Regions from separate parts of the Paenibacillus sp. FSL M8-0212 genome, predicted to be linked through region 1. Evidence: a T-box and tRNA genes for the amino acid it is inferred to sense, from the RefSeq annotation. Region 1 holds a T-box; the other regions hold tRNA genes.
The links. A T-box is a leader RNA that pairs with one kind of tRNA and senses whether it is charged. The one in region 1 lies ahead of leuS (leucine--tRNA ligase), so its partner is inferred to be a tRNA-Leu.
Positions count from the first base shown of each region.

Region 2: it has a tRNA-Leu gene. The T-box ahead of leuS (leucine--tRNA ligase) is inferred to sense a tRNA for this amino acid. The anticodon was not compared.
Region 3: it has a tRNA-Leu gene. The T-box ahead of leuS (leucine--tRNA ligase) is inferred to sense a tRNA for this amino acid. The anticodon was not compared.

Region 1 covers NZ_JBBORP010000001.1:4,567,898-4,578,998, reverse strand. Annotated here, with positions in the region: gene MKX68_RS20120 (ComEC/Rec2 family competence protein) at 1-110, opposite strand, end outside; gene MKX68_RS20115 (deoxycytidylate deaminase) at 213-731, opposite strand; gene MKX68_RS20110 (ComEA family DNA-binding protein) at 771-1,406, opposite strand; gene comER (late competence protein ComER) at 1,592-2,437, shown strand; gene leuS (leucine--tRNA ligase) at 2,418-4,862, opposite strand; T-box leader at 4,941-5,210, opposite strand; gene MKX68_RS20095 (phosphotransferase family protein) at 5,322-6,239, opposite strand; gene MKX68_RS20090 (class I SAM-dependent DNA methyltransferase) at 6,506-7,276, opposite strand; gene MKX68_RS20085 (CvfB family protein) at 7,596-8,501, opposite strand; gene rsfS (ribosome silencing factor) at 8,498-8,845, opposite strand; gene yqeK (bis(5'-nucleosyl)-tetraphosphatase (symmetrical) YqeK) at 9,046-9,612, opposite strand; gene MKX68_RS20070 (nicotinate-nucleotide adenylyltransferase) at 9,596-10,186, opposite strand; gene yhbY (ribosome assembly RNA-binding protein YhbY) at 10,202-10,495, opposite strand; gene aroE (shikimate dehydrogenase) at 10,765-11,101, opposite strand, start outside.
Region 2 covers NZ_JBBORP010000001.1:4,750,017-4,761,117, reverse strand. Annotated here, with positions in the region: gene MKX68_RS20940 (glycerophosphodiester phosphodiesterase) at 1-395, opposite strand, end outside; gene MKX68_RS20935 (hypothetical protein) at 627-893, shown strand; gene MKX68_RS20930 (hypothetical protein) at 1,111-1,239, opposite strand; gene MKX68_RS20925 (LOG family protein) at 1,360-1,944, opposite strand; gene MKX68_RS20920 (hypothetical protein) at 2,403-2,822, opposite strand; gene ung (uracil-DNA glycosylase) at 2,842-3,510, opposite strand; gene MKX68_RS20910 (MalY/PatB family protein) at 3,752-4,972, opposite strand; gene MKX68_RS20905 (helix-turn-helix domain-containing protein) at 5,223-5,930, shown strand; gene MKX68_RS20900 (insulinase family protein) at 6,082-9,003, opposite strand; tRNA gene MKX68_RS20895 (tRNA-Leu) at 9,468-9,553, opposite strand; gene MKX68_RS20890 (general stress protein) at 10,016-10,465, opposite strand; gene MKX68_RS20885 (hypothetical protein) at 10,673-10,897, shown strand; gene MKX68_RS20880 (NucA/NucB deoxyribonuclease domain-containing protein) at 11,091-11,101, opposite strand, start outside.
Region 3 covers NZ_JBBORP010000001.1:247,021-258,121, reverse strand. Annotated here, with positions in the region: gene MKX68_RS01150 (MerR family transcriptional regulator) at 49-483, shown strand; gene MKX68_RS01145 (AraC family transcriptional regulator) at 554-1,483, opposite strand; gene MKX68_RS01140 (Atu4866 domain-containing protein) at 1,644-1,919, shown strand; gene MKX68_RS01135 (SDR family oxidoreductase) at 1,944-2,681, shown strand; gene MKX68_RS01130 (LysR family transcriptional regulator) at 2,741-3,643, shown strand; gene MKX68_RS01125 (spermidine synthase) at 3,803-4,540, shown strand; gene MKX68_RS01120 (sensor domain-containing diguanylate cyclase) at 4,809-6,320, shown strand; gene MKX68_RS01115 (winged helix-turn-helix transcriptional regulator) at 6,370-6,732, opposite strand; gene MKX68_RS01110 (DoxX family protein) at 6,951-7,346, opposite strand; gene MKX68_RS01105 (Gfo/Idh/MocA family protein) at 7,401-8,393, opposite strand; tRNA gene MKX68_RS01100 (tRNA-Leu) at 8,615-8,699, shown strand; gene MKX68_RS01095 (hypothetical protein) at 8,809-8,994, opposite strand; gene MKX68_RS01090 (sn-glycerol-1-phosphate dehydrogenase) at 9,153-10,307, shown strand; gene MKX68_RS01085 (helix-turn-helix domain-containing protein) at 10,531-11,101, opposite strand, start outside.

The DNA.
Region 1 (11,101 bases):
GCCAGCGCTCCAATCATCCCCCAGATTAACGTCCAGCCTGTTAACGCACATGCCATTCCGCTACCGCATAACCAGCAAATCGTAAAACTTAACAACGGTCTGCCTTTCATTTGTCCCACTCCTTCATGTCACCCGTTGAACGCAGAAAAACCCCCGGAAAGCCAATTCAGGCTTGCCGGAGGTTCTCCCTCGCGTATTCGATCATATTTACATTAATTGCTCACAGTCATCATCGTTTCCCGCGGGGGCTGGTAATTCTCCAGCCTGCGGAACGTTATGCCCTTCTGTTCCATCATATTTGTAACCTTGCCGGTATCTTTAGGATAAGAACGATGAAAGACGATTTCTGTAATCCCGCTATTCGCCAGCATATTGGCACATGTCCAGCACGGTTCGTCGGTCACATACACGGACGAGCCTTCGCGGTCGATTCGATCTGTGAATAAAAGCAAATTTTGCTCCGCATGAATTGTACGAATGCATCGTTGCTTTTTCACCATTTCTTCTTGCCCATCGGTTACGACCAACTCATACTCTTCCGATATCATGCAACCTGCTTCAGAACAATCCGGGACGCCGGTGGGTGCACCATTATAGGCTGTTCCCAGCAGTTTCTTCCCTTGAACAAGAACGGCACCCACATGACGACGCGAACAGCGGGAACGGGTGGAAACCATATACGCGATGTCCATAAAATACGTATCCCAGTCCTTGCGTACCTCTGTACTCATGCTGTTTTCCTCCCGCTTAACACAATTTATATTTTAATATTACCGGATCTGCACATACGGCGCCATCTTCTCCAGCATCTTCATACCGATTCCTTTGACCTTTGTCAGATCACTGACTTTTGCAAAAGGACCATGTGCATTCCGATAGTCCACAATAGCTTGAGCTTTCTTCTCTCCGATTCCGGGAAGCTCCGTAAGCTTGGAGACAGGTGCAGTATTCACATCAATCTTGCCATTGTCTCTAGCTTCCTCACGAACTACAGGTGGATTACTGTTCGAGCCCGTCTCGGAGGTAACCGAAGGATTCGAATTCGTACTTTGCGCAACTGGTTCAATCGAATTTGAGGTGTCCGGTGGATTATCATTTGCCTGACTTGTAGTTTGAACTCCCGAATCACCATCAACTGAAGCGCTCGCAAGTTCTTTAGACTTATCTGCCTTTGCCTCATTCCCAGTCTGCACCCCACTTGCATCCGTTCCCGAAGATGATCCCGTGTTGCCCTGAACCGAAGTAGCCGACTGTACAGCAGGAAGTTCCTGCTCTATCGTCGGCTTCTCGGTGCCGAGCTGCAAGGGTTCCCAGCCACTAGGTGGTTGTTCACTTTTGCCCGACCATAATATAAGTATACTTCCAACCACTGCAGCAGCAATGGTCATCCCTTTATTCCATCTCATTCTTCCACACCTCTCCCTGAATTCAAAATCATTCATTTCGAACACGGGCGGTGCTTCCGAACCGTTGTACTTTCCTGATGAAACAAGTTGTGCATTTTTCATGTCATGTGAAACAGGTCCTCACGCATAGAATAGAGGGAATGAACTGCGCCAGTACCGTAAAGCATGAAAGGAGGCCTGAAACAATGAAGGTTGGATTTATCGGAACCGGCAGCATGGGCAGCCTGCTAATCTATGCCCTGATCCAATCGGGTGCACTTGAGCCCCGGCAGATCGCCGCCAGCAATCGAACCCCGTCCAAAGTACGTCAGTTATCCCTCCGTTATCCCGGTCTGCATGAATCCCAGAGCAATCGGGAAACGGTGATCCGAAGTAATATCATCTTCCTGTGCGTGAAGCCGCTTGAATTCAAACATGTCATTGACGACATCCTGCCTGTCGTGAATCCCAATCATATAATTGTCTCGATTACCAGTCCCGTGCAGCTGCGACATCTGGAATCTTCACTTCCTTGCAAAGTCTCCAAGGTAATTCCCAGCGTCACACACCAAGTCGGCAGTGGAGCATCCCTCTGCATACATGGCGAACGAATGACCAGTGAAGACCGCGCTGTGTTGGAAAGTCTGCTCAGTCATATCGGTAGGCCGTACCAAGTGGATGAAGCCTGTACACGAATCACATCCGACTTCTCCAGCTGCGGACCTGCATTCATATCGTTCTTTTTGGAACAGTGGATCGAAAGTGCGGTGAAGCTGACAGGCATCAAAAGGGCAGATGCCTGCGCTCTGGCTGGCGAAATGCTCCTGGGAACAGGCAAGCTGCTCACCGAAGGAGGATACACGCCGCAAGAGCTTCAGGCTCGTGTCGCTGTACCTGGCGGTATTACCGCTCAGGCACTTGCACTGCTGAAGGTAAGTCTCGACGGTGTTTTCGACAGCCTAATCCACACAACACATGACAAATATGATGAAGATTTGTTAAAGCTGGATGAACTATTTCGAGCCGGTGAGATTAACCGGCAACAATATTAACGAGTTTGCCTGGAACGGCAATGACCTTACGAATGGTCTTGCCTTCCAGCGCCTGCTTAACAGGTGCCAACTCCATCGTAAAGTCCTGCATACCCTGTGCATCCAGATCCTTCGCGATCGTAGCACGAGTTACAATTTTACCGTTTACCTGAACAACGATTTCTACTTCCGCATCCACTGTCATGGACTCATCATATTCAGGCCAAGCCACGTAAGAGATTCCACCTTCATGACCCAGACGGCTCCAAAGTTCCTCTGCCATATGCGGTGCCAGTGGTGACAACAGTTGCACAAAGTTTTCCATCGCTTCGCGAGGCAGTGTATCTGCTTTGTATGCATCGTTGATGAAAATCATCAGCTGGCTGATGGATGTATTGAAGCGCAGGTGTTCCAGATCTTCCGTAACTTTTTTGATCGTTTTGTGAGCAGTCCGCTTGAACTCATCCGTTCCACCGTCCACCGTAATCTTGTCATTGATGGCTCCTGTGTCTTCGTTAATGAAGAGACGCCATACACGTGACAGGAAGCGGTGCATGCCTTCAACCCCGTTTGCATTCCACGGTTTTGTCGCTTCCAATGGTCCCATGAACATCTCGTACAGACGCAATGTATCTGCACCGAATTCATTGACGATTTCATCCGGGTTAATGACATTACCACGAGATTTACTCATTTTCTCATTATTGGTACCCAGGATCATACCTTGGTTAACGAGTTTATGGAAAGGTTCTTTGGTCTCCACAACACCCAGATCATACAGCACTTTGTGCCAGAAACGAGCGTACAGCAAGTGAAGCACCGCGTGCTCTGCTCCGCCAATGTACAGATCAACTGGCAGCCACTGCTGCTGTTTCTCCTTGGAGATCAGTTCCTTGTCATTGTGCGGATCGATAAAGCGCAGGTAATACCAGCAGCTACCCGCCCATTGTGGCATGGTGTTGGTCTCACGACGTGCCTTCATTCCCGTTTCCGGATCTACCGTATTCACCCACTCCGTAACATTCGCCAGTGGTGATTCTCCAGTACCCGAAGGTTTGATCTGGTCGATATCAGGCAGCAGCAGTGGAAGTTGATCCTCAGGTACCGTCTTCATCGTTCCGTCTTCCAGATGCAGAATCGGGATTGGCTCACCCCAGTAGCGCTGACGGCTGAACAGCCAATCACGCAGACGATAGGTTACTTTCCCTTGCCCTTTACCGTTCTCTTCCAGCCAAGCAATCATCTTGGCAACCGCTTCTTCATTATTCAGTCCGTTCAAGAAATTGGAATTCACATGCGCGCCATCACCGGAATAAGCCTCTTGTGTAACGTCTCCACCTTGAATAACCTCGATGATATCCAGACCGAACTGCTTCGCAAATTCCCAGTCACGTGCATCATGACCCGGAACAGCCATAACCGCACCTGTACCGTAGCCTGCAAGAACGTAATCAGCAATCCAGATCGGCAGTTTTGCACCATTAACAGGGTTGATTGCATAAGCGCCAGTGAATACACCTGTTTTGTCTTTGGCCAAATCCGTACGTTCCAGATCACTTTTACGAGAAGCCTGCTCCTGATAAGCCTGAATAGCTTCACGTTGGTCATCGGTTGTAATTGCTTCTACCAATTCATGTTCCGGAGCAAGTACTGCAAAGCTCGCACCGAACAATGTGTCCGCACGGGTAGTAAACACCTTAATAACTTCCTCGCGACCTTCAATGGCAAATACAACTTCTGCACCTGTCGATTTACCGATCCAGTTGCGCTGCATATCTTTGATGCTTTCAGACCAATCCAGCTCTTCCAGGTCTTCCAACAGACGCTCTGCATACTCGGTAATTCTCAGAACCCATTGACGCATCGGTTTGCGTACAACCGGATGTCCACCACGTTCACTCTTGCCATCAATAACCTCTTCATTAGCAAGTACCGTTCCAAGGGCTTCACACCAGTTAACTGCAACTTCATCCACATAAGCCAGACCCTTATTGTACAGCTGGATAAAGATCCATTGTGTCCATTTATAGTATTCAGGGTCCGTTGTGCTGATCTCACGATCCCAGTCATAAGAGAAACCGAGCGATTTGATCTGGCGACGGAAATTGTCAATATTACGGAATGTAATATCTCGTGGATGTTCACCTGTATCAAGTGCATGCTGCTCAGCAGGCAGACCGAAAGCGTCCCAACCCATTGGGTGCAATACGTTGTAACCGCGCATACGTTTGTAACGGGAAACGATATCCGTTGCCGTATATCCTTCCGGGTGGCCTACGTGCAGACCTGAACCGGATGGATAAGGGAACATATCCAGTGCATAAAATTTCGGTTTAGCAGGGTCCTCACCCGTTTTAAACGTTTTATTTGCATCCCAGTATTGCTGCCAACTTTTTTCCATGACTTGTGGCTGATAGCCGTGTTTCGGCTGGTTATTCTCACTCATCTATTGTTCCTCCTTCAGGTTATTCGCTTTAGCTTTAATTGCAACAAAAAAACCTCAGCATCCCGTAGCGTTTGCAGCGCTAGGGACGAGAGGTTGAATTCCCGTGGTACCACCCTAGTTAGCGGACGAACGTGCTTCGTCATCCACTCCCTTTGGACCTGTAACGGCGGTTAACCGATGCGGATTTCCATTCCTGAACCCAAGCTTTATAAAAGCAGGTTAAACAGAATGGTGTAATCACCGCATTTCTCCAAGGCGAGTTCGCAAATCACTGTCAACCGGCTTGCACCAACCGCCGGCTCTCTGTTATGTACAGGAATTACTACTGATCCTTATCATCGAAATATGTATACAATATCGGGACCATTATATAAAAAAGCAAGCCCAAAGTCAATATTACACGTTATAATCGCTATCTTGAAGTCTACGGTTCGTATCGTTCATAACACTGGTTGCTGTTCAGGATAAGCGAAAACGCTCAATGCCTTCCTCCAGATTATGAATGGTCCAATTCACATGTTCCTGATTATCATATTGGCGATAAGCGCATTCAATGCGTAATACCAGATCAAAATACAAGTCGTATAAACTTCTTCTTCTCAGCTCACTTTCATTTGTAATCGCATGCCCATACCCTTTCACAAAACCGGGAGTATAGTTAAAATGACTGAAATAATGCTCCATCAGAGGATCTGCCCACAGTGAACGTTCAAAATCAATAATCGCTGTGATGCGACCTTTGTCTACTAGAACATTGCCATCCCATAGATCCCAACTGACAAGCACAGGTTCTTTGACATCGTCCAGTACATTCAATTTTTCTCCAATCAAGCGTCTCAATTCAGGATAATCGATCGAAAATGTAATCCCGGCTTCTTCACCATCGTTAAGAATGTCATCCATCAGATTCATAAATGCATCTTTCCATGTGGAATATCGCTGTTTTTCCTCCGAGAAATATCCAAACTGCTCGCCCTTGATTTCATTAATTCGACGATTGTACCGACCGAGCTGGTGTTCAATGGCTTCCTGTTCTTCCGCAGAATACTGATCCTTGACCTGATTATAGGGTGTTCCAGACATGTATTCCATGATAAAATAACGGGCTGAAGCCATAGTTAACGAATCATCATAAGCCAACACTTGGGGTACGGGAACATCCTGTAGCTCCGTAATAAGGCGCAGGGCCTCAACTTCGGCAATCATGAGATCCTGCTCACAGCGCATCAGATTTGTCGAAGCCGACGGTGCAATTTTGAGTACCACACGCTGTGCGTCACTCAGTGTAATGAGATATGCATGATTGGCCCAGCCATCCACCATTTCCTTGTAGTCCTGTATACTTGCAGAGAAATGCTGCTTTATTATGGCATTCAACTGTTCTGACGAAAGTCTTGTTTTATATGTACTTTCCACTTCTACACCTCACATTGACAATTGATTTGTTTTCTCAGAAAACGCTTTCTATCCGACTATTATCGCCTGCTTTACTTTAACTGGCAATACTTTTTGTCACGTCGATATATCTTTTCTTTGCATTCCTTTACCCTATTTAAAAATATTGCTATTCATTCTCCATGGAAAATCAAACAAAAAAACTGCCCTTATGTACCATACATAAGGACAGTTCTCATTATTCGCTCTTACTTCACAGCCACGTAGAACAAGCGCTGTGCGCTGTCTCCAGCCTCTTTCCATTCAAAATCCGCATATACCTTCACGTCTCTAAAGCCTGCCTTGGACAACTCCAGCTTCATCCAGTCCGGATTATATGCACGCTGGACATGAACTTCTTCAAAGCGCTGGTACATATCCTTGTTACCATTATCCACACGCGAAAAAATACTGAGATGATGCTCAATCTCACAGCGATCCTGATCCAGATCACAAGTCCAAATATACGACACGGAGCGCTCATCTAGTACAAAAGGCTGCTCTTCATCATAACGAATAAGGGTATTAGGATGATGCACATCAAACAGGAACGTTCCACCAGGCTTCAGCATTTCGTATGTCCGCTGGAAAGTACGAACGACATCTTCTTGTTCAAGCAAATAATTGACACAATCACAGAAAGATATCACCGAATCCACAGGTTCCGGAACTCGCCATTCCCGCATATCCTGCTGCACCCAACGGACACTGCCCTCTCGATACAAGCGATGACCCTGAGGCGTAGCCTCCATCTTGCTGCGTGCAACCGACAGCATATCTGCTGAGAGGTCAATGCCTGTAACTTCGAAACCGGAGTTCACGAGTGGAATCGTAATGGAGCCCGTTCCACAGCCCAGTTCGGCTACACTTTTGGGCATTCCATGCTTTTCCCATGCTGTTCTTGCAAACCTTATCCAGTCCGGATAAGGCATATCTTCCATTAATTCATCATACACATAGGCAAATTTCCGGTAAGACATGTCAGGCACCGCACTTTCAATTTCATTTTCGAATTGATCTATATAAATTGAACTAAAGAATATTTACACTGGACACTCCAATGACAGAACAACTTTCGATCGCTGTTATCCCCAGATTTTTTTGATTCCTTTTATAAAGGATTAAATCCGGGGATAAAGGCGAACGCTACACTTCTTCAGGTTCTTTCTGTCCTCTCCGTTTCGTGTAAATGTTTAGTTCAATTTATATAACAATAGAAAAAGCAGGGGTATCCGGTATTTACCCAGCCTAGCCCTGCCTTCTCCGAGTTTCATATTACGAAATATTCAATCAAGAAAATTACTTATTTTCATTCTGATCCGCAGGAGCAGATTCGGACAGATACGTCCAGCTTTCCTTTTGAACCACCAGTCCGTCCTTCATCAATTTGCCCAGGGCACGCTTGAAAGCGGACTTACTGATGCCAAAGCGCTGCTTGATGATATCCGGCGGAGTTGCATCCGAGTAAGGCATGCCGCCCATAGGACGCTCTTTCATAAAGGCGAGCAGCTTGTCTGCATCTTCGTTACGTCCAACTTGTTTGAGTTGAGTCATGGCCAGATTCACACGTCCGTCTTCACGTACCAGTGTAACCCGACATTTCACTTTCTCACCAAGACGCAACATATGACTACGTTCGGATGAATGAATCATACCAATCGCGCCAAAGCCCAGCACACCGCCCTCTACAAGTACAAAAGTACCCATCTGCAGTGGCTTGTATACCGTCGCTTCAACCCACTCGTTTAACCATGAAGTTGGAGCATGGAAAGCCAACGGTGAAAGCTCACGTTCCCCGGCCAATTTGGCACGCAGACGTCCCTGCTTGTCATGTTCCATGATTACAAAGACTTCATCCCCCACTTGAGGACGCAGTTCTTCAAGTTCAGGCAATTCACGAATAGGAAGCAGCAATTGCCGTCCAAGGCCCATTTCCAGGAAACAGCCCAGTCGTGGGTGAACATCAGCCACAACCAGTCGTGCCATTTCGCCAAGCATGAGATAAGGCTTTTTCATCGTTACGGCCAGACGATCTTCCGTATCAAAGAATACAAATACCTCAAGCGTCTCGCCAATCTTAATATCCCGTGTTAACTCGGTGTAGTGAAGCAGTACATCTTCCGATCCTGTCGTCAAAAAGAAGCCAAACGGAGACACTTCACGTGAAACCGGCAGAGAGACGACTGTTCCAGCAATCAAACTCATACAGTTTCCACCACTTTGGCATCAGACCATAGTCGTTCAATGTTGTAGTATTCACGCTCGTCACGGTGGAAGATATGAACAACAACATCGCCCATGTCCATCAATACCCAACGTGCGGAATCCATACCTTCGATACCTTTGATCGTCGCTCCGGCTGCATGAGCCTGTTTGCGAATTTCAGTGGCAATGGCTTGTACCTGTGTATCGGAATTCCCGTGACAAATAACAAAATAATCTGCCACCAGAGAAACATTAATCAGATCCAACGCTACAATATTGGATGCCTTTTTGTCGTCAGCGGCAGCAACCGCCATATTCATAAGTTCTTTCGATGATACTGTCATGAACCAACCTCCATAATCTATAATTGTGTGTTCAAAAAGATCAGTTTTCAGTACCGAGAAGATGGAATAAAGCTAGAAATGGAGTAGCGGAGCGTAGGCAAACTACGTGAGCAACGGACATTTCGGCTGAATTTCATCTTCGATGCTGATGATGCCGCTAGGCATCCTTCGTAATCAAAAGTGGAATTTTTGAACAACCTCTATAATTGTGCAATTAAGTCATTCCGCGACAGCATAGTCAAAGGATAAATGACACGGCGCTGCGAGATCAGCAAGCTGATCGTCGAATCGAATCCGGCAATTAAACCTTCCTCCAGACTACGTTCTGCCTGTTCGCGAATGTGTTCCACTCCCGGGAAATCCCGGCCCGGTTCAATGTAATCGGCAAGACACACCACTTTGTCCAGCAAGCTCATGCCTACCCGACCCGAGGTATGCCACCGGATGGCATTAATAACTTCGGAATCTTCCACACCGTAATCACGCTCAGCTACAAAAGCACCGACTTCGGAATGCCAGAGCTGCTTGTCATGTTGCAGAAGTTCCTGGTTTAATCCGTTATCACGGATGACCGCTTCCATCTCCGCTACGGGCCAGTACTTCGCCACATCATGCAATATCGCTGCCAGATCTGCTTTCACAGGATCAGCCCCATATTTTTCAGCCAACATCACTGCCGATTCCATTACACCCAGTGTATGCTTCCAGCGTTTTTCCGGCATTTGTCCGGATACGGCTTGAATCAGTTCCTCACGGCTTAGTGCCATATAAACCGCTCCTTACAATGTATTGGTGCACCTCATCAGGAATCATGAAGCGTACCGAATGTCCTTTGGCCAGACGTCTGCGTACAGCTGTCGATGAAATATCGACCAAGGGCATCTCGGCCAGCAAGACCCGATCCTGTAACTCGTCTGGTAAATCATCCAGATGTAACTGGAAGCCCGGCCGACCAACTCCGATAAAGGTTAAGCGTTCGGCAAGTTCTTCAATCTGCTCCCATTTGGGAAGATAGTTCACCATATCCGCCCCGATAATGAAATAAAATTCATGTTCAGGATGGCGACGCCACAGTTCCTTCATCGTATCAATGGTATAAGATACTCCACCCAATTCCATCTCGATACCCAGCACCTCATATTGCTGCACACCCTTCACAGCCGCTTCCGTCATGTCGAGACGTTGCTGTCCCGAAGCTCCGGCTCCGCGTTTGTGAGGTGGAACATGGGAAGGCATGAACCAGATTTCATCCAGTGCATGTGAATCCCTTGCCGCTTCAGCTGCCAGGAGATGTCCCATGTGGATCGGATCAAACGTACCACCCATGATGCCGATCTTCACCTGCGTCACGCTCCCTTATCTAGGTAGTTCGATTTGTTTGTTATCGCGAGATTCTTTGTACAGGATGATTGTGTTACCGATGAGTTGTACAAGCTCACTTCCCGTTTCACGGGCAACTTCTTCTGCCATCTCTTTTCTGTCCTCGTCATTGTTGTTCAACACTTGCACTTTCATCAATTCGCGCTTCTCAATCGCATCCTCGATGTGACGGAACAGGTGCTCATTTGTTCCACCTTTACCAATCTGAAATACAGGGGTCAGGTGATGTGCCTGTGACCGCAAAAAGCGCTTTTGTTTACCGTTTAACATGAATACTCCATACTCCTTATGTTGAGCAGGCCCTGATCGACAGCGCAAAACCTGTCCGGACCTGACCATTCAATTATTATTTTTCAATGGTGAAAATGATCACTGAGTACACAAGGTGACTCCGATTGCAGTACCATCTTCCGATCGCTGTTATCCCCAGATTTTTCTGATCCCTTTTCACAAAGGGAAAATCCGGTGATAAATGCGACCACTTCGTTTCTTCAGATTGGTTCTGCACTCGTCGTCTGCATGTACTCTTAATATCATTTTCACACTTCAAAACTGTTTAGTACAGCACGTCTCATCGTTTCCACAGGAGCCGGGATGCCAAGCCAATATTCAAAGGCCACTGCGCCCTGGTATACAAACATACCCAGACCACCGTGAACCGTACATCCGCGCATCCGTGACTCCCGAAGCAGACGGGTCTCCAGCGGATTGTAGATCAGATCACTCACCGCTGCTCCTTCACGGATCAGTGCAGGATCAACCGGTACGTCATCAACATGTGGGTGCATTCCGGCAGCCGTTGTGTTAATCACGATATCAGCCGTAGCCAGTACCGTTGCAGCGTCTTCCATGCCACTGCCCGAGATTTCTCCCAAG
Region 2 (11,101 bases), 180 kb from region 1:
TCCCGGATTGCCTGTATAACCTTTTCTTCCATCCCCTTATAACTCACAATACCATTTTTCAATTCCAGATTAAGCAGCGTTCCTTTCCCCTGTACCAGCTTAAATAACTCCTCCAGAGAAGGAATACGTTCCCCGGTAAAATCAGCATGGAACCAGGACCCCGCATCCCGTGTGCGCAATTGATCGTAAGTCGTATCTTTAACCCAGCCTTCTGTGCCGCCAGTTCGGCTTAACGTCTCATCATGAATCAGTACCAGTCTGCCATCGCTCGTCATCTGCACATCGGTTTCAATGCCTGTCGCTCCAAGCTCCAGACTCCGTTCAAAAGCGCTCATCGTGTTCTCCGGGCATACGGCAGATGCACCGCGGTGGGCAATAATCTCCATGTTCCTCATTCCAGCGCCTCCTGTGTTCAAGCTTCACTCTATGATCCTTACTATAAACACCGTTTGTTAGACCTGTATTAACAGAGCGTATAATGGGTTACCTGCTTCGCTGATACTAGCGAACGGGTTCAACATCTAACGGGCTGGGGATTCACTCATTTTTGCGAACTCAATCTGAAAATCGACATAACATAGTATGAACGATGGAAGCACTGAACTCCGTTATAAGGAGGTTGACTATTGAATCCCTCAAAGAAAAAATCGATACCTACGCGTCCTCACACATCCCAGTTACAGTCGGCTTCCAGGCTTTCCAGATCATCTGTCCATATCAAAAACAAATCCGGCAAAACGGCTAATCAGCGATCTCTTAACTCCAGTTCACCCAACACACTGGATCAGCTGGCTATTGTTGCAGCAATACTCTCCTTAATTGCAGCCGCCATCGGGCTATATATCGCCTGGAAATCGTTAAGTAATCCGGATCAAACTGCTGTTGTGGTGTAAGCTGCTTGTTACGCAGCAAATGGCTCAGGAGGCTCTCTCCTGCTTCTGACCTTATTCAGGGGCAGGTTTTTGCTTTTTCAATTATTTACGTATGCTGGAAACGTCAAAAAACCGTTCCCCTGAAACGCCGGCATATACCGACGTCTCTTTGGAAAGGTCATTTTTTATTCGGGCGCTGCCTCTGCAGCGTGATCCCCGTCCCGGGATACTGACCGAATTACAGAATGAATGTGCGAGAGATAATAACCAACAGAATGAACAATACCAGAATTGCACCTGTCGATGTCCATGCTCCACCACCGAAGCCTCCGCAATATCCGTAACCTGTACCTTTGAGTTCGCTCATCAGTGACACTCCCCTCTTCATCGAAGTACACTATAGACTATGTCCGATAGCGCAACTTGCTTGGGCAGATCAAAAATTCTCCCGAGGAACGAGTAGGTTCAGGCCCATATTCTTATGCACTCATTTCCCGTTGAGTTGTGACCACTTCTGAGTCAGCTCTGCAGGAATATAGGATGACATTTGTTTGATCAGTTCAGCCGGATCAGCTTCCAGACTCCATAGACTGAGATGCGAGGTGTTGGAGAATCCTTCCTGTACGCTATGTTCTACCATCTTCATCAGCGGTCCATAATATCCGTTGACATTTAATAAGCCGACAGGCTTACGATGAATACCGATCTGTGCCCAGCACAGGACTTCGAATAGTTCTTCAAATGTACCCATACCTCCGGGAAGTGCAATGAATCCATCGGATAATTCCGCCATCGTAGCCTTCCGTTCATGCATGGTTCCCACTTCAATCAGTTGTGTGAGCCCTCCATGAACAACCTCGCCCCGGAACAATCCGGTAGGCATAACCCCGATTACTTCTCCTCCTTGCTCAAGAGCAGCATCGGCTACTGCACCCATCAAGCCCATGCAAGAACCACCATAAACCAGTGCATAACCACTATTGGCAATCTGTTTGCCCAGTTGAACAGCCTTCTCTGTATATTCGGGGTGATTTCCCGGATTGGAGCCTGCAAAAACAGCTATACGTTTCATTGGGTTTCACTCCTTCTCATGATCTTTTTAGATTGAACTAAAGAATATTTACACTTGCCACTTCGATGACAGAACAACCTTCCGATCGCTGTTATCCCCAGATTTTTTGATTTAATTTTACAAAGGTGAAAATCTTGGGATAGCGTATGCTTCCGATGTAGCTTTCTTTCAGAAAGCTTTTAGGCGAACGCTCCGCTTCTTCAGGTTATTTCTGTCCTCTACGTTCTCGTGTAAATGTTTAGTTCAATTTTCTATTTTAATAGTATACAACATGAATGTTATGGGTATGTACAACAGGTTAACAGAACCAATGGACAAAAAAACCCGACCGTTTGCAGCCGGTCGGGCTCCCATTGCAATACACATCAATTTAGAAGGGGTTGTTACTACCTAATATACAGACCAAACATTAAATCCGTATGATTTTTGCATGAAATGAATATTAAATCTTCGTATATCTAACGTATGCCACGGCGTGAACGTACGACAAACATATGCTTGTCTTTACGAAGAACCCGACCATCTGCAAGTTCAACCTGATCCTCGTCATGACGCAGAATCGTCGTGGATAATGCTACAATTTTGGCCCGGCGCCAGATCATCACCTGTGACTTGAAATAGATCGCATTTTCGAACTGAATCGCCTTTTTCATCACATATCCAACCTTGTGCACTTCAGAACGTGCTTTCTTTAAGGGAAGACTCTCTTCGGGAAGAGGTCTTATCATTGCGATATTGTCAAACGACACCTTAATCCGTTTCGGTCCGATCCGTACACATTCCGCTTCTTCATCCCACTCGACCAGCGTTCCCTTTAATGGCTCCCGTATGCCTGTTGCACGATATACCGCTACTTTTCGTCCTATCCAATGTCGCAATGTTCTCACCTCCATCTGTCTAGTTTTCAGGTATCTTCCAATCGATCGGTTCAATACCTTTGGAGGTCAAGAAGTCATTGGCTTTGGAAAAGGGACGACTGCCGAGGAATCCACGATGCGCAGCCAGCGGACTGGGATGTGTAGACTCCAGTACCAGGTGCTTGTCCCTGTTAATAAAAGCACCTTTCTTCTGGGCATGACTGCCCCACAGCATATATACCATCGGCTCCGAACGTTCATTCAACGCACGAATGACAGCATCACTAAACGTCTGCCAGCCCAGTGACTGATGGGAGTTCGGCTGACCTTCACGGACTGTCAGAACCGCATTTAATAGCAGCACACCCTGCTGCGCCCAATGAACCAGAGATCCATGATTCGGAATTGGCAGGTCCAGATCGGCATGAAGTTCCTTATATATATTTTTCAGAGAAGGCGGTACACGTACCCCCGGTCTAACCGAAAAACTTAATCCATGAGCCTGACCCGCTCCGTGATAAGGGTCCTGACCAATAATAACAGCCTTAACCTGATGATATGGCGTCAGCTTCAGTGCAGAGAACAGGTCTTCTTTGGGCGGAAAGACCGTCTGCGTTTTGTACTCAGCGGCGAGAGTGTAACGAATCTTGTTAAAATAGTCGGCTTCCGTCTCTTCCTGAAGCACCTTGTCCCAATCGTTTCCAAACATATGTATAGGCTCCTTTCCCCTGATGAATGCAGTTTCGCTCAGCCCAACTACTGGGCTCTACCTTCTGAGAGCCGCATGTCATGCAACTCATAGACTATCCACCATTTTAACATAACCGGGGACAGCAGACCAGAATTGCACATCAGGGTATACGTTCACCTCGGAATAAACCGTGTTCTTGCTACACTAAGTATACTCATACAAAAAAGTCACCACGCTGTTGCGCGATGACTCGATGACTTTATACTTGAACAGGTACCTCTTCGACTTCTTTCACAAGCACACTGCTGATTCTCCGTAATCCTTCCTGAAGGACAGAACGCGGACAAGCCAGATTCAACCGAATACAACCCTCACCATTCGCTACAAACATATGTCCATCTTCGAGTAACACACCCGCTTGCTCCGCAAAGAATAACGGTAAACTTACATTTTGGGGAGCATATGCCGAGATATCAATCCAGGCCAGATATGTGGCATCGGGAATGTGAAAGACAGCCCGTGGCAGATGCTGCTTCACATACTCTTCTACGCATGCAAAATTGGCATCGAGATAACCTTTTAATTGTTTCAGCCACTCATCCCCTATTTCGTAAGCCGCTTGTGTGGCAGCAATACTCAGTGGGTTTTTGAAACCATAATGGCGTGCCTGCCAGATGTCTCGAAGTGCCTTATTTGGAATGATGACATTGGAGAACATCAGACCAGCCATGTTAAATGTTTTGCTCGGAGACATACATGTAATGATTCGATCCGTATCCGGAAACAGCTTCGCGAGTGGCGTATGTCTTTTACCAGTCCGCAGCAGATCACAGTGAATTTCATCCGAAATAATCCATACATTGTTCCTAAGACAGATCTCACCCACACGCTGTAACTCTTCTGTTGTCCAGACGCGTCCAGACGGATTATGGGGGTTGCAGAAAATACATACCCTTACCTTCTCATCCTTGGCCTTGGCTTCAAAATCCTCAAAATCAATCGAGTAATGCCCATGCTCATTGATCATATTCGAACACACCAGTTCAAGATTGTTATGCTCTGCAGCTGACTTGAAGAAACCATAAGACGGGGTCACGATCAGTACTTTCTCATCCGATTGACAGATATATTCCACCAGTTCATACAAAGCGGGGATTATTCCGTTGGAGGTCTCCAAATGCTCCTTCGGGAAGGACCAATCATAGTGTCTCTTCATCCAATTCGAGACAGCTTCATAGTATGCCGGATCAAATACCTGAGAGTAACCCATGATTCTACGGTCCAGACGCTCCTTAACTGCATCCAGTATCTCGGGAGGTGTGGCGAACTCCATATCTGCAATCCACATGCGAATGAATTCTTCATCTTTGAATGGAAAAGTCATGTCCTCTGTGGCGTTAAAAATATATTGACGGAAACCATCCGTATTCATGGCATTTGTTCCTGTGCGGTCTATAATCTCATCAAAGTTATATTTCATAGCTTCTGCTCCTCTATCTGCTTTACTTTTTCATTGTCGTTTCATGTCGTATTAACTCTATTATTCCATGACGTAGAAATTGCATCAAATGTAATACAATCTATTCTGACGAAACAAATGAAGTTTATTGTTTCTCCAAAATAGGTATTTCGATGAAAAAGTGATATATTTCTCATATAACATCATTTTTATGAATGACTTTCATCATTTTCACGTACTCTCAAGAAACATTACATAAGGAGAACCGTTTATGAACAATATCAATCAGGAAGTTGGCAAGAAAATTCGAAACTTTCGGAAGTGGCGGGGATTGACCATTCAACAGCTTGCGGATCAGATCTTCAAAAGCAAGGGCACTCTGTCCAAATATGAGAGCGGAGATATTACACTTGATCTGGTCACGTTACATCATATTGCTAATGCGCTCAACATTCAGGTGGAGCAACTCTTGTATCAAGAACCTAGGCATGCATCTCCCCTGATGAATGCGGTCCCGTCCAGCTTTTTCAAGAACTCCACACGTTTCTATTCCTACTTCTATGACGGGCGTAATAACAGTCTCATTCGTTGTGTCATTGACATGATGGCTCAGTCGGATGCCAACCGTTATCGCACCGTGATGTATATGAATGTGAAGGATTTTGAGAACTATCAAGAGTGCGAGAATATGTATTGGGGCCACACCGAGCATTATGATACACTCACCACGCTGATTTTGAAAAATCAGGCCACGCCGCTGGAGAACCTATATATTAATATTTTGGCGTCTTTTCAGGAATCGGAGAAAAAATGGGGACTGATGGCTGGTGTCTCTTTCAGACCTTTCATGCCTATCGCGCTCAAAATGTTATTCTCCAGAACCCCGCTGCCCGAGAATCAGGAGTTATATAATGAATTAAAAATCTCAAAGGAAGATCTGCGGACCCTGAAAATATACAACATGCTCGCTGTCACCTGAACAACGCAGCGTGTCACACATTCTCATATCATATGGATGGAGACAGTCCCTCCCCATTAGAAAAGGCACTTCTAAAAGCTGTTGAAACCAGCTCATAAAAGTGCCTTTTGCTTTGACGCTTATTGGATCAGGGAATAAACGAGACTAACGCTTAGTTTTTAATTAAATCCAGCGTCTCGTCAAACATTTGCTTCTGTTCCTCAATCTTGTTCTCATTACCGATCACGCAGCGCTGTTGCTGTTCAAGTATGACCGATAAAAGCTCAGCAAAACCGATAATGTCGGTTTCCTTCGTGCTTAACACTTCGTCACGTTCCTGTTGCAGATCCGCTTCAGTCACATTCGACAGATAACACTCCAGCGAGAATGCTCCTTCGCCATAAGGTGTTCTCGGCGTATCGAGATCCTGAATCGCACCAATGATATAACGTGTCATTTCCCGCTCGTCTGCCCGGAAATCGGTCAAATATTGCGGTATCTCTTCATATACTTTGTACGTTTTATCGAGATTTGGATCGCGATACGATGCAACGTAGCTGTCTCCGTTCCGTCTGAAGCCTGACATACAGCCATAAGCTCCGCCTTTGGCGCGGATATTGGTCCACAAGTAATCCAGAGACAGGATTCCCTGCAAGACCCGTAGTGAACCGGTATATTGATATCCTTTGTCGATATAATTGCCCGTTTGCACCACGTACTGCACCTCTGACGGGGAACGGAATCCTTCCTTATGAATAGCCGGTGTGAACGTAAACTCTTCCTTGGCAACCTCATGTGTGAATAGCTTTGCTTTCAGATCGGATACCTGTTGCTCCAGTCCTTCATATCCCTGCTCATCGGCAGTGTAACTAACAAGCAAGTTCTCCGGTCTAAAAATATGCCCCGTCAACTCTTGCAGGCTGGAAGATAACTCTTCTTTTCTAGCCTCAAAGTTCGCTTGAAGATCCTCAAGCCACTGGTAAAACGCGATACCACTCACAGCTTCTCTGAAATCCGCGACCGCTGAATGTTTGGACGAAGACCGGCCAATTCCCGCAGAGTGTCCGCTGTTGATCAGATTACGTTGCAGATTACCTTTCATCTGAGAGATGATCTCATACAACCGCTTCGAATTATCGAATTGGGATGTGAACACAATTTCTTTGATCATATCAAAGGCAAATCCAAGCTTGTCATACAACACTTTTGCGTTGAACTCATAGGTCGCCTTGAATTCATTGTGCTTATGCGCGTTAGCATAAGATCCAATCCCGCTATGAATACCGCCTGAATGGATGTGGATTTCATTGGACAATTCATTAAACGAGTAGTTTTGAGTATCCACGTAACCCAGTACATTTTTCAGCAATCCTGCATACGGCAGGAGATGACGTGGCACTTCTTTAATATCAAATAGCAGTCTCAGATAACCAATTCCGTTGGTGTAGAGGTTATGATGGAGAATGGTTGTGCCGTCGACCTGGTTCACCGTTTGATGCAACGTAGAGGCCTTCGGTTCAATATCTTCAATCGATAACGTCGGAATGACCTGCTGCTGCTCTTTGGTTGAAGGTGTATTCTGATACTCGGCGAGTGCCTCCGTTTTTTGAATCAACGTCTGAACTTCTTCCTCACTAAGACCAGCCTGAATAGTTTTCAGACGTTCTTTCAACGCTTCCTCCTTGCGTGAGTTCAGCCCCTTATCCGGGGTAAGCGCCACAAAAGAAGTATGTGTGTTCTGCAAAATATATTTCTCAATCAGTTGCTCGAAGTAACCTTCGTTCATTTTTGTCCGCAATTCAGCAAATACGTCATTGGCTTCCAAATGAGTGAAAGGTGCTTCTTCATCATACAACCAGCCTTGCAGGGAAGAGAATCCGTAGATCAGGCCTTTCGGCATTCTGCCATAGTCCGCTTCTCTATGATTGAACTCATACGAGTTAATTCCAGCAAGCAGCGCTTTCGGATCAAAACCTTCTTTTACCACACGCTCAAGCACTTCTTTGACCGTTCCCAGGAAATCCTCTTTGCTCGCCAGATTGCTCTTCTTCAGTCCCACCGTGAACACAGGCTGGTATAGACTGTCATCATACGAACCGTAGACATCCTTCGCAATGCCTTTATCCAGCAAAGCCTGTTTCAATACCGCTCCCGGAGCGTTCAGCAGGGCGTATAACAAAATTTGAAACGAGATGTTCAGTTCCTTATCCAGACTTGTGCCGATTACCGCGTTGTAGGTCAAGAAGCTGTTATCCACTTCCGATTCCGTACTTCCCGCAGAGTAAGTCTTAACTGTGTCTACCCGTTCTGCAAAGGCAGGTTGTAGTTGAATGGCCGAATCAATATCGATGCGATCATATGCACTCAGGTAGTTCTCATCCAGCCATTGCAGCTTCTCTTCCATATCCATATCCCCGTACAGATAAATGTAACTGTTGGAAGGATGGTAGTATCTCGTGTGGAAATCCAGCAGCCCCTGATACGTTAGATCCAGAATAGCTTCTGGGAATCCGCCAGACTCGGAGGAGTATGTGGTATCCGGGAAAAGGGAGTTCAGCACTTCTCTGCGCACCATTCGTTCCGGTGAAGAAAAGGCACCCTTCATCTCGTTATATACAACTCCGTTGTAGGTTAACTCATCGTCAGCAGAGGTCAGGTTGTAGTTCCAGCCTTCTTGCAAAAATATCTTTTCATTCTCATAAATATTCGTATTCAATACTGCGTCCAGATATATATCCATCAGATTATGGAAGTCATGATCATTACGACTCGCGATCGGATAGATCGTCTTATCCGGATACGTCATGGCGTTAAGGAATGTATTCAATGAACCTTTCAGCAACTCAACAAAAGAATCCTTGGCCGGAAATTTCTTGGACCCACAGAGCACGGAGTGTTCGAGGATATGGGCTACCCCTGTATCATCTTCCGGAGGTGTGCGGAAACCGATACTGAATACTTTGTTGTCATCCTGATTGGACAAAAGTACAATTTTGGCCCCGGATTTCTGGTGTTCAAGCAGATACGCATCCGATTTCAGTTCTTCAATTCTGCGCTCCTGTAACACCTTGTATGGCTTAAGCTGTTTCAACATAAACTTGAGTCCTCCGTCCATAAGATTGTTTTATTGGTTTTGTGACTCTACATAAGTTCAAATATGGTTATTTACACAGGCACTCCGATGACAGAACAACCTTCCGATCGCTGTTATCCCCAGATTTTTTTGATTCCCTATTAAACGGGAAAATCCGGGGATAAAGGCGCCCGCTTCGCTTCTTCAGGTTATTTCTGTCCTCTCCGTTATCGTGTAAATGTGTAGTTGAACCTATATCGTTCAGCAAGGTAAAGGTAATATATGCCTATGGATAGTATACACCATTGTTCCGTCTCTTCATAAAAGTCAGATAAATGTACCTTCTGATATGTATTATGCAGGGTATATGTTTATGAACTGCATGGTGATGTGGTCTGCAATGAAGTGACATTGATATTAAAGAACACAAAAAAAGATCGCATGCAGCTTGGTTAACAAGCGTCATGCGATCTTTCTTTTTAAGATGCCGAGGACCGGGATCGAACCGGTACGGTAGTCACCTACCGCAGGATTTTAAGTCCTGTGCGTCTGCCAATTCCGCCACCCCGGCAGGATTATGTATTTCTTGGCGACAAGAAATATCTTACCATGAACTAATTAACTTTGCAACACTTTTTATAAAAAAATTTAACTATATAAGTTTAACTAATGATTTACACGATAACGGAGAGGACAGAAAAAACTGAAAAAGCGAAGCGTTCGCCTAAAAGCTTTCTGAAAGAAAGCTACATCGGAAGCATACGCTATCCCCGGATTTTCCCTTGAGAAAAGGGAATCGAAAAAATCTGAGGATAACAGCGATTAGAAGTTATTCTGTCATCGGAGTGTCAGTGTAAATAATCTTTAGTTCAACTTATATAAATGAAACAGGCACTGCAAGCGTCAGCTCACAGTGCCTAGAAAGTCCGAGTTGCGGTCCCGGACTTCCGGTAAACCAATCTATATTAAGGGAGGTGTGAGATAAGAATACCTCCCCAACATTAAAGAAACCTAAAATCAGCCTTAAATTAAACTAAAAAAGTAAAATAGGTCGAACACGAGCCGCTTCTTCCTCACTGCACTCCACGATAACCAAGATATGGTCCTTTAACAGCCAATCTTCGTAATACCGCGCATCCTCCTCCGAGATCCCCGCTTCAGTCAGTGTGAGCACCAAATCATCGGTCTCACTCCCAATCTCATTACCAGCGAGTCTACGCACTGCATTTCCGATCGACATCGTCTGATCCATTCGCTTCCCCAGACCAGCCAATATGCCTTTTAGAGCGCCAAAGGCACCATCCGTTCCGGCACCCTTCAAAGGTTTGGGCAGCCCCGTCTTTTCGCTCACCAGCTCCAGATTAAGCTGCTCCTTCGCCACCGCTCCCAAATATTTATCCTTGATGCCTTCCTCTTTCACCTGATTCAGCATCAATATAGCCTCGTTTTCGGTACGGGCCAGCCCAATAATCAATTGTGTCATTCCGTTCCCCTCCTTTTACCCTAATATAACCCCGTAATCCCCATTCAAAAACGGATCGTCCACAGCTAAGACAAATCACCTAGAAGAATGTTGATTTCTCTTCTGGAAATCTATACCTAGTTCTGATAGACTAGATAAAGAAGACAAATTAACCATTGAAAACATTGACATATGGATTTAACATCTCATAATCAGGAGCAATGACTTATGAAAAAAGAGGTAGAAATTGCCATCCGGCGCAAACAACAGATCATGGTTCGTAATACAAGCGGTCAGACGGTAACTGGATTTCCCGAGCGTACCGCTGATACATCCATTCTTTCCTTACGTACGGTTCACGGCAGTCTGTGGATACCGTTTGATGAGGTTGAACATGTTACGCGTCTGTTAAGCATCCGGTCCCATCATTTAAGCGGAATGCAACTCGTATAGTCGGATCTGTAATCCTAGAAACTCAGTTCCCGTATAGATACGTTAACTGGATCTATTTATGCCAGCACATCATACCAAAAAACCAGACGCATGCACGTCTGGTTTTTCTCTTCTACTTATGCTGTACCACGCTGCCACTAGCCTCACAACAAAGGCCTTACTACTCTTGTTTCTGTCCACCCATATCCTGTTGTTACTTCACTA
Region 3 (11,101 bases), 4.3 Mb from region 1:
CTCCAAGTTGTAATATGGAAAGAAATGAATGTGGAGGAGGCCCATATGATGAGCGAGAAAGAAGTATTCTCCATTAAAGAAACATCAGAACAGGCCGGATTATCGGAAGATACCATTCGTTATTATGAGAAGATTGGACTGCTTCCCCAAGCGGAACGCAAAGCCAATCGCCATCGGGTATATCGCTCGGAGGATATCCATACGATGAAGTTGATCACTTGCCTGAAAAAAACAGGAATGTCTCTGGAGGAAATGAAGCCTTATTTACAAATGTCCATGGATTCCGATCTCGCAGATTTCCCGGATGAACGGGAGATGCTGGTGAATCACCGGAAGAAAGTTGAAGCACAGATTGCTTCGCTACAGCAAGTCGTTGATTTTATCGATGAGAAGTTGGAGAAACGAAGTATGTATCCTGATGAATGTCCTATTACCAGGGAGAACGAGTTGTCTGTTTTTGAAAAACAGAACATATTCTCTTGATGGCGCTGCTGCCTATTTAAAACTGAAAACCCACGTCATGATGACGCGGGTCTTTTTGTTGTTTCTAGTTTTAAATATCGAGTGTATGACGAAGTCGTTTGATATCGCTTTTGGGAGGGAGACCATACATGCGGGCATACTCCCGGCTGAATTGAGACGGACTTTCATAGCCAACCTGGAACGCAGCGTCGGCGGCATCGGTTGAACCTGCAAGCAACATTCGCCGGGCTTCATGCAATCGAATTTGTTTCTGGAATTGCAAAGGGCTCATGGCGGTAATGGCTTTGAAATGATGATGTAATGAGGAAGAACTCATGTTGATCATGGCAGCAAGTTGCTCAATCCGAAGTGGCTTGGCGTAATCGGATTGGATGACTTCGATCACCTCGGCGATGTGCTGTGCATGACTGTCTTGAATAGCAAACTGTTTTATGGAATGTCCATGTTCATCCTGAATAATACGATATAGAATCTCGCGGATAAACATAGGGGCAAGGACGGGAATGTCTTCAGGTGTATCCAGCAGCCGAACCAATCGGATCACAGCTTCAAGAAGGGAAGGTTTGGTTGAGCTAACAAACAGTCCTCTTCGTGTTGAATGGTCAGGTTTGGGTTGTGCAGAAGGCGTATCCTGAATCAGATCGAAAATCTGCCCTGAATCAAAATCGAGTCGAATACATAGATAGGGATGTTTGGTTGTAGCCTTTACAACCTGCCCTGAAATAGGCAAGTTTACGGAAGCTACCAAGTATTGTGACAAGTCGTAGGTGTAGCTCTCGCGGCCGAGTATAACTAATTTGGAACCTTGGGCGACAATGCAGAGGGCAGGCTGATGAACGGAATATATGGGGTGTGAGATCTCGGAGGCACGGATTAAGGCAAGGGATGTAATTGCTGTTGTATGTATCCCATCATTTGGGGTGAAATGCTCAATAAGTTGAGCCGATTGTTGCTGCTGCTCCGTGATGCCCGTATCCGTTTCATTTGTTTTGATAAGCATGAATGGTAGCCCCCCTTGTAAACCACTATTACTATTATTTTAAAATGCTCTGGAGGAATAGGCAAGAATACTGTGGGATTTTTCTATCGTACAATGACTGATCCTCTACATAATGGAGATAAGCAACGGAATCTTTTGAAGCAGAGAGGAGTGAGAAACGATGGGACGCAATTCAATGGGTGACCAACAAGAACCAAAACATCCGTATGTGGGGATGTGGGTCACGAAGGATGGATATATCAGACACGAACTTCTTCCTTGCGGTAGATATGATGAAGCGAGAGGAGATCGGCAAAGTGCATATCAGGGTCGCTATGTTGTTCATGGGAAACATATAGAATACGTGGATGATACGGGATTTACAGCGGATGGAGACTTCAGGAACGGCGTTTTGTATCATGCAGGCATGGTTTTGTATAGAGAAAATGTACGATAACAACCAAATAAGGAGCGATATAATATGTCCAATGTAAAAGGGAAAGTTGTTGTCATTACCGGTGCGAGTAGTGGAATTGGTGAGTCAACAGCTCGATTGCTTGCACAGCATGGAGCACATGTAGTTATTGGAGCTAGACGTATGGAACGTTTGGAGGCATTGGCCTCCTCGATTCGTATGGAAGGCGGATCGGTGGAGTATCATTCGCTCGATGTTACCAGATTGGAAGAGATGCAAACGATCGTTGACCTCGCTCAAACTCGCTATGGACGTATCGATGTTATTTTAAATAACGCTGGAGTCATGCCGCTATCTCCCCTTGAATCGTTAAGAGTAGATGAGTGGAATCGCATGATCGATGTTAACATTCGTGGTGTTCTGCATGGCATTGCGGCTGGACTGCCCGTCATGAAAAAGCAGGGTTTCGGCCAGTTTATTAATATTGCCTCTATTGGAGCCTATGCCGTGTCACCAACGGCAGCGGTGTATTGTGCAACCAAATACGCGGTCCGCGCCATCTCGGAGGGGTTGCGACAGGAAGTAGGCGGAGATATCCGTGTAACCCTTGTATCACCGGGCGTGACGGAATCAGAACTCGCGGATACGATCTCTGATGAAGAAGCACGTGATCTCATGAAAGAGTATCGACGCATATCCATTCCCGCCTCGGCGATTGCGCAAAGTATCTTGTTTGCCATTAGCCAGCCGACAGAGGTGGACGTAAATGAGATTGTAGTGAGACCGACAGCAAGCATGGCTTAAGTTCGGATCCTCTTTTGGTATATAATAGGTTCAATTGATACGAAAAGAGGAATAGTGCAGTGACATTACAACAACTAAAATATGTGATCGAAGTTGCCACGCGCGGTTCCATGAATGAAGCAGCCAAAAGGTTGTTTATCTCGCAACCCAGCCTTTCGAATGCCATTCGGGATCTGGAGCAGGAGTTGCGAATTACCATTTTTGAACGTACCAATAAGGGAATATCGCTGTCTAAAGAAGGCGTTGAGTTTCTGAGTTATGCACGTCAGGTGGTGGAGCAAGCTGAACTGCTGGAGAATCGTTATCTGAACGCGAAGCCATCCCCGCAGCACTTCTCCGTATCGACGCAGCATTATGCGTTTGCGGTGAATGCCTTTGTTCGTCTGGTACAGCAGTATGGTCAGGATGAATACGAGTTGGCGCTTCGGGAGACAAAGACCTACGAGATTATTCAGGACGTGAAAAGCCTGCGCAGTGAAATTGGCATCCTGTATCTGAATGAGTTCAATGCCAAGGTAATTAACAAATTGTTAAAAGATGCAGGTTTGGTTTTCACGAGTTTGTTCATAGCCAAGCCCCATATCTTTATCAGTGTGAAGAACCCGCTGGCGAAGCAGGAGTCGGTTGCAATCGAGCAACTGCAGGATTATCCATACTTGTCATTTGATCAGGGAGAGTACAATTCCTTTCATTTTTCCGAAGAGATCCTGAGTACGTTATCTCACCCCAAAAGCATACAGGTCAATGACCGTGCAACATTGTTTAACCTGTTGATTGGTCTGAATGGTTATACGATCTCTACGGGCGTACTTAGCGCTGATCTGAACGGAAACGAGATTATTCCTGTACCGCTGGAATGTGAGGAAACCATTAATGTGGGCTGGATAAGCCACAAGAGTACATCTCTCTCCAATCTGGGCGTAGCATATGTCCAGGCTCTGCATGAGGCTATAGGGTCTTAGTGGTGTTGTATGGTTCATCAAAAGGCCGTTTCCGAATGATCGGAACGGTTTTTTTGTTGTACTGCGATCTTTCAAGTATAGGGTGGTATGTTGTCATCCCGTGTAATAGAATGAAGGTATATGTCGAATAGGTGTGAAAGCACGAAGGGAGAACGGTTAGTGAGAGTTCTGTATCGAAATAAAAGTGAACAGCATGAGCTGACGGTATATGATACCAAAAAGCTTTATGGAGAGAAGGGGCGATTTCGTGTATTAGAGTTCTCCAACGCAGCTGTGCAGGGCGCAATGGATCTGGATGAGCCTGCCCGGATGGTGTTGGAGTATCCAAGAGCGATGGTACATCTAATGGAACAGAATGATCCTGCATTTGATAAGGTATTTGTGGTAGGACATGGTATTGGCACATTGCCCACCTACTTGTCTGATCGTCAGGTTAAGGTGGCTGAACTGGATGCAGAGGTCGCGGAGTTGAGCCAAACCTTTTTTGGATATAAGGGAAGTCCTGTACTCATTGGGGATGGTCGTGAATTATTAGGGCAGGAACCTGCAGGGACGTATGATTATATTATTATTGATGCCTTTACGGCAACGGGTACACCCGAGCAGTTTATATCCAGTGATTTTTTTGCCATGGTCAAGGACAAGCTGGACTCGGATGGATCTGTGCTCCTTAATGTGTTCGGGAGTGCTGGCAACGACCGGCTTGTAAGTGCCATTTACACGACACTTCAGACACAGTTTGCTTATACACGTGCATTCGCATTGCCAACAGAAACAGCGGATGAAGTTCAAAATCGCATTTTAATGGGCAGTCATCACCCAATCGAATTTCAGGTTCGTCAGATGGCAGAGTTTGTAGAACAAGAGCCAGAAGAAGGATATATCATTGTCGATTAGGGCGATCCTGAACAGTGATTCTTCCAGGAAAGTAAAATGTCATTAAATCGTCAATCTTACGATGTAATTGTTAAGATTTCTCAAACTCTTTATTTGATCTTAACAACTTTCGTATAAGATAGAAGGAATATGCCTTTTCATGAAAATCCGGGGGAAGTAAACGATGATTGCACAGATCAAGAGATCTAGATTACGAAGAAAAATAAAAAACATCAAGAAGATCAGCCTCACGGCTTTACTAGGCGGGTTGGTCACTATTTCAGTTATAATGACATTGACCCTCATGGTCATCTCATCTTATACATCTCAGAAACAGTCACTCATTGATAACACCCTTTCGCTAAACTATGCAAGCGCTGTGCAAATGAGCCAAACGCTGGATTCGCTTTTTTATTCCATGCAGGAGAGCTTGAAATATGCAGCCAAATATTTCCCTGATATGGATCACTCCAATACAAAAGAGTTGAATTCCACATTGGATTTGGTTCGCAATAGCAGTAATTTTTTTAATTCCGTTTCTTTGGTAGATAAAGCGGGAGTAATCAGGTCTACCTCACCTTACTCACAGGCTAGTGTAGGTCACCATGTTAGTTCCAATGCAGCAAAAGAAGCGGTTAAATTGAGGACTTCGTATATCTCCGAAGCGTACCAGACACCCAGAACCAAACGCAGAATTGTATTTGTCAGTGAACCGATCTTTGATTCGGCAGGGGAGTACCAAGGAACAATCGGTGGAAATATCTTTTTGCAGGAAAATAATATATTGAGTCTGTCTTTTGGCAGTCAGCTCAAGACAAGTAATGGTTCCTACTTTTTTATTGTGGATAAGAAGGGCACTTTGTTATTTCACCCAAACACCAACCGAATTGGTGAAAATGTCAGTAAAAATGAAGTGGTGCAAAAGCTGCTAATAAACGAGAACGGTAAAGAACAATACAAAAACCTGGCAGGTGTGGATTCACTTGCAGGTTATTACAAAGTTCCATCAACAGATTGGGGCATCGTAATCGTGTCTCCAACCCAAACGGTGTACGATCAGTTGAATCATCATATCCGTATGTTGTTGCTGTACACCTCAGTGCCTTTCCTGATCCTGACCCTTATTGTAGTTCGGGTTGCACGCAAGCTGGCCAGTCCTTTTGCTATGTTGGCTGATCTGGTGAATCAGGTCGATAAGGGTCAAGTGGATCTGCCGGTGATGAAGCCTCACTGGAATAGAGAGGCAGACCTTCTCACAAGAGCGGTTGTTGGCGCATTGGCGAACTTTAGGAAACAGACAAACCAGCTTGTCTATGATGCCAGAACAGATGTTTTAACAGGCATGAACAATCGCAGAACCTTCGAAGAAGTCATCCAGGAATGGATTCAGGATGAGGTGCCATTCTCCATTATTGTTCTGGATATTGACCGCTTCAAATCCATTAATGATACATTCGGGCATCATGCTGGGGATGAAGTACTGAAACACATTGCCAATATCATTCAATTGTCTGTTCGACCAGAAGATGTCTGTGCCCGGTTTGGTGGAGAGGAATTTGTAGTCTTGTTAAGAAATTCCGAGTCTAACGTAGCTTTTGAGATTGCTGAACGTATCCGAATAACGGTCGAAGAAAGCATATTGCCCATAGAACGTTCCGTCACCATCTCGGCTGGAATTGCTGAATATCCGAAGCACTCCACATCATCCACAGAACTGTTTCACTTGGCGGATAATGCATTGTATCAAGCGAAAGAAGAGGGGCGTAACCGTACGGTTACGATCCAGACGGTTATTAAATAAGCAGCAAAGAAGCTGTTCCCTAAAAACAGGGGACAGCTTCTTTTATGTTTTATACCTCTTGTGAGGATCTGGCCAGAACCTCATTTGTATACGTTTCTCCCCAATCTCGCATGCTGAAGATGATCGGCCGTAATGTTTCACCAAAAGGTGTGAGGGAATACTCCACTTTAGGTGGGATCTGGGGGTATATTTCACGATGAACAATTCCACTGCCTTCCAACTCTCGAAGTTGCAGTGTGAGCATACGCTGGGTGATGTCAGGAAACAATTTTCGGAGCTCGTTAAATCTCAAAGGACCAGAGAATAAATGATACAAAATGGCACCTTTCCATTTGCCTCCGATTACACTAAGGGTAACTTCCACGGAACAGCCGTATGGCGTGGGACATGGCTTGGTTGCGTCCTTTTTCATTATAAGTGCACCTCCACTTTACGGTGATTTCTATAGTATCCATTTGAGTGGTTACATTACATAAAGTACGTATAGTTCATGAAAGAGCATATCACTTATTATGCAGATTATAAACCCTAATTCTAGGCTCAGGCAGATGCGATGATGTCTATAAGAAAAAAAAGAGCCCCGGTTTCGTCTTGCGAAACATTGAGGCTCCATGTGATGAATTTTGTACATTATATCAGGGCTTCGAGGGAATATGCACCAGCTCCAGCGAGAGCAACACCAAGTAATGATCCGATCATCACAAGGTTATATTCGAATCCTCCGTTCAGATTCCATAGACCTTTATCGGCATGCACCTTGGCTATGGCTACAATCATCGGAAGAATGAGCAGAACGGCACCAACGATAATCCATAGACCGACTCCAAACAGGAACCCACCGATCAGTTCAGCAAGTCCGGCACACATTGCCAAGGCTCTAGCCGGTTTCAGGCCAATCGCTCCGAAGAATTCAGCCGTCCCTGATATACCCTCGCCTCCAAACCAGCCAAACAGTTTCTTACATGCATGTCCAATCATAATGAAACCAATCACGAGACGAATGATAAGTAGACCTGTGTCCAACATGAGTTTAGTTCCTCTTCTCTGGATGTATAAAATATGATGATGAACGTATATACGCTACTTCAATGACGATAGAATGGAGTCACATAGAGCCATCGTTGCAATATTATCCTTGGCGCTGGAATATGGGACGGTCTGATTCTGGCAACACTTGATGAAGTGCAACATTTCACCAACAAACCCGCGTAGATAAAGGTCGCGATAAGCTCCTGACATGGGAGACCCGGAAGGTGTATATACGGTATCTTGTTCCTCGAGAGATTTCCAGGGAAGGCTGGTCGAGCTTCGGGATTGATGAACAGTAAGTGTGTTGATCTCTTCAGCTGACGCAAATCCGTTGTCAAAAGTGACGAGTACACTTTCACTCTCCCGTGACCAAGCACTCATGCCGGTAAAATAAGCACTACCTACTACGTTATTCTCAAATACAAGGGAAATGCTTTGATTAATGTGTTCCCCATCTTTCACGGCTGTGCCTGTAACTCGTATTGCTTCTCCGAATAAGTAACGCATCAGATCGACCATATGAATGGCAGCGAGCTTCATGAATTGTTCCTCATCCTTGCAAAATGGGGTACTGTCTACAGCGAATTTCATCTGGAATGAACGTACTTTACCTAGCGAACCAGTATCAATGAGCTCCTTGAGCTTCATATATACCGGAGCATAACGTTTCATAAAACCGACCATGACAACGACGCCAGCCTGCTCGGCAGCTTCTGCTACAGTGGTGGCTTCGGCTGCGTTCCATCCGAGCGGCTTATCCACGTATACATTCTTGCCAGCCCGAATACATTCGAGAACAAGAGCGGTCTGATCTATAGGCTGGGCGACCACAACGACTCCGTCACAAGTTTCCTGCTGTAACATAAGCCCAGCGTTATCATATGCTTTTCCGTTGCTGCCAAATCGCAGCAGAGCTGCTTCAGAGCGTTCCATACTGCGAGTAGCAATGGCCTGGATCTGCGCTCCGGCTTCAATAACAGAAGGGTAAATATTCGTGGATGCATGAAACCCGGCACCGATAAAGCACAGATTGGTTTTTTCCAAAGTGGATCTCTCCTTCATTTTTGCATTCTTATGGATGGTACATTTGTTTAATACTACGATAGGGTGTTTGAAGTTGAGAAAAAAGGACATATGTCCTATTCTTAAATGAATAAAAAGAAGTTGCATTTTTATTTTGGAGCATGTATACTCTGAATTACGGTAAAACAAGGAATTGCTTCACCGGAACGCTTTTCATCGATGGATGAGGAGATACATATTATGCGGTCGTGGCGGAATTGGCAGACGCGCACGGTTCAGGTCCGTGTGGGCTAACCCCCCGTGGAGGTTCGAGTCCTCTCGACCGCATCTAACAAAAAAGGTTCGTGAGTTGCTCTAGGGCAATTCACGAACCTTTTTTTATTTTGTGGATCATTTGTGTGGAGCCTACATTTTGCTACTGGCATGCTTGCTAATGCTAATGTTGCCGCTGGCGCAGAATGACTGCCGTGATGATCCCGGCAATGGCTCCTGCAATACCGAATAGCGTAACACTGGCAACCACTTCAACCGACTGGAGACGAAACAAAAAAGCGATACCACTGCCGAAAGTGGTTCCAGCGAGAAATCCGAGCGAAATTCCTAATTCTTTCGTTAATTTCATTGTTTCACCTACTTGGAAATGTGAGATATGGATTTGCAAATATTGGGTACAGGCAGTAAAGTGTGATCAGGAAAATCATCACATTTTATTTCCTTTTTTATCTTGTGGTTTTAACCCGTTAATTATGCATGATATCTCATATGGGAGGGTAAGAGCGAATGAATATCAACGAACGAATTGCAGCATGGAATGAGGAAGCACAGCAGTGTGCTTGCGGTCATCAACACCGGGTTGTGGATATGCTGATTCATCTGGAAGCTGGGGCCATTCAGAGGTTACCGGGTTATTTGTCTGAGCAAGGATATCGTCAGGTGACGGTTGTTTATGATCGACATACGTTTCAGGCGGCCGGATCTGATGTGCTGAGTAGTATTCGCGAAGCGGGAAAGCATGCGGATGAGATCGCTCTACCGGAGAATCTGACGGGTGATATCATTGCGGACGAAGCAGCTATTGTACAGGTTGTGTTGGGTGTGAGACTCGAAAGTCAGGCTGTAATTGCGGTGGGTTCAGGTACCATTCATGATCTGGTGAGATTTGTTTGTTCCAAAATGAACAAGCCCTTTTTGTCGATACCTACAGCGGCTTCAGTGGATGGGTTTACCTCTGCGGGTGCGCCCTTAATTGTAAGCGGCGTCAAACAAACATTTCAGGCTGTTCCGCCGGAGGCTATCTTTGCCGATCTGGATATTCTGGAGCAAGCCCCACAAGTGATGACGGCTGCCGGATTCGGAGATATGCTTGGTAAATATACTTCGCTTGCAGACTGGATTGTTTCCCGTGAACTGGGCGGAGAACCGTTCTGTCCAGTTGCTTATCGGATGACAGAAGAAGCGCTGAATACCTGCATAGATCATGTACAAGCGATTGCGGAGGGGCGAGCAGAGGGAGTAGCTGTATTAATGGACGCATTAATTGTTTCCGGTATCTCTATGCTGATCATTGACCATTCCCGTCCGGCATCCGGAGGTGAGCATCATCTGTCCCACATCCTGGAGATGGATCTGATGCAAGCGGGAGAAAGACCGGTTCTGCATGGTGCCAAAGTTGGCGTAGCTTGTGCATTGCTTACGGTGAAATATAAAGAACTTGCACAGACATCGGGTGAACCGGTGTTTGGGATATATGACCAATTGCCGGAGGCTTCTCAGCTCATCGCATGGTTGGAACAAGTAGGTGGACCTGTGACTACTGAGCAACTCGGTGTAACCCCGGAGATGGTGGAACATGCATTCAACACAGCGCATACACTTCGTCCTCGATATACGGGGTTGAGATACATCAATGAAGTGTTAAACACAAGGTTAGGATGACCTTTTAGAGAGAATGGTCTCGATGAAATGCATAAACTTAGCTTGTAGCGGGCTGTGATGGCTCTCCTTGGGAGCAAAAGGCGAAAAAGGGTAGGTTATCTGACATTTCTGATGGAATAGCCAGAACAGTGCTTCAAGTCCGAGAGAGAAGGCATGCATTTTATTTTAAAAAAGGCTCTGACCTCCCTATGGGGAGATCAGAGCCTTTTGGCTGTTCGCTTATTTAGTTGTTGCGACGATCTTTCAAGATGACATCTGCGAACAAAATAGTTTTCGGGATACGGAAAAATTGCTCCGCTTGTTCCTGAAACGCAGCAGAAGGCAGTGTTCCCTGATGCAGCCATTTGCGGAAAGTGCCGGGATGAACCCCGATCCAGTGGCTGACATCTGTCACCGACAAATCATGGACCATACACAAGCCTGTCAAAATACGGTTACTCACCGGAGAACGGGTCACCGTACGCTTCATGAAGCGAGATGACTCGGGTTGACATATGACAGGGCTATTACGCACAACTTCTTCATTGAAGAGAATATGACGCGGGTAGCCGAGTAATTGGCAAGTCTTGTCCAAATTGGTACTGCCGGGTATCCGTCCTTCATATACCCACGCACTGACACTGCGTGAAGAGATGGAGAGGTCTTCAGCAAGCTGGGACAATTTGATATCATTGGCCATCAGCACGGCAAGAAGAACCCGATTGCGGATTTGACAGCGTGTCGGTTTTCGGAATCGTTTAACACGGACGCCTTTTCCCAAGTATTTACGGTTGATCAGAGACCACGCCTGGATG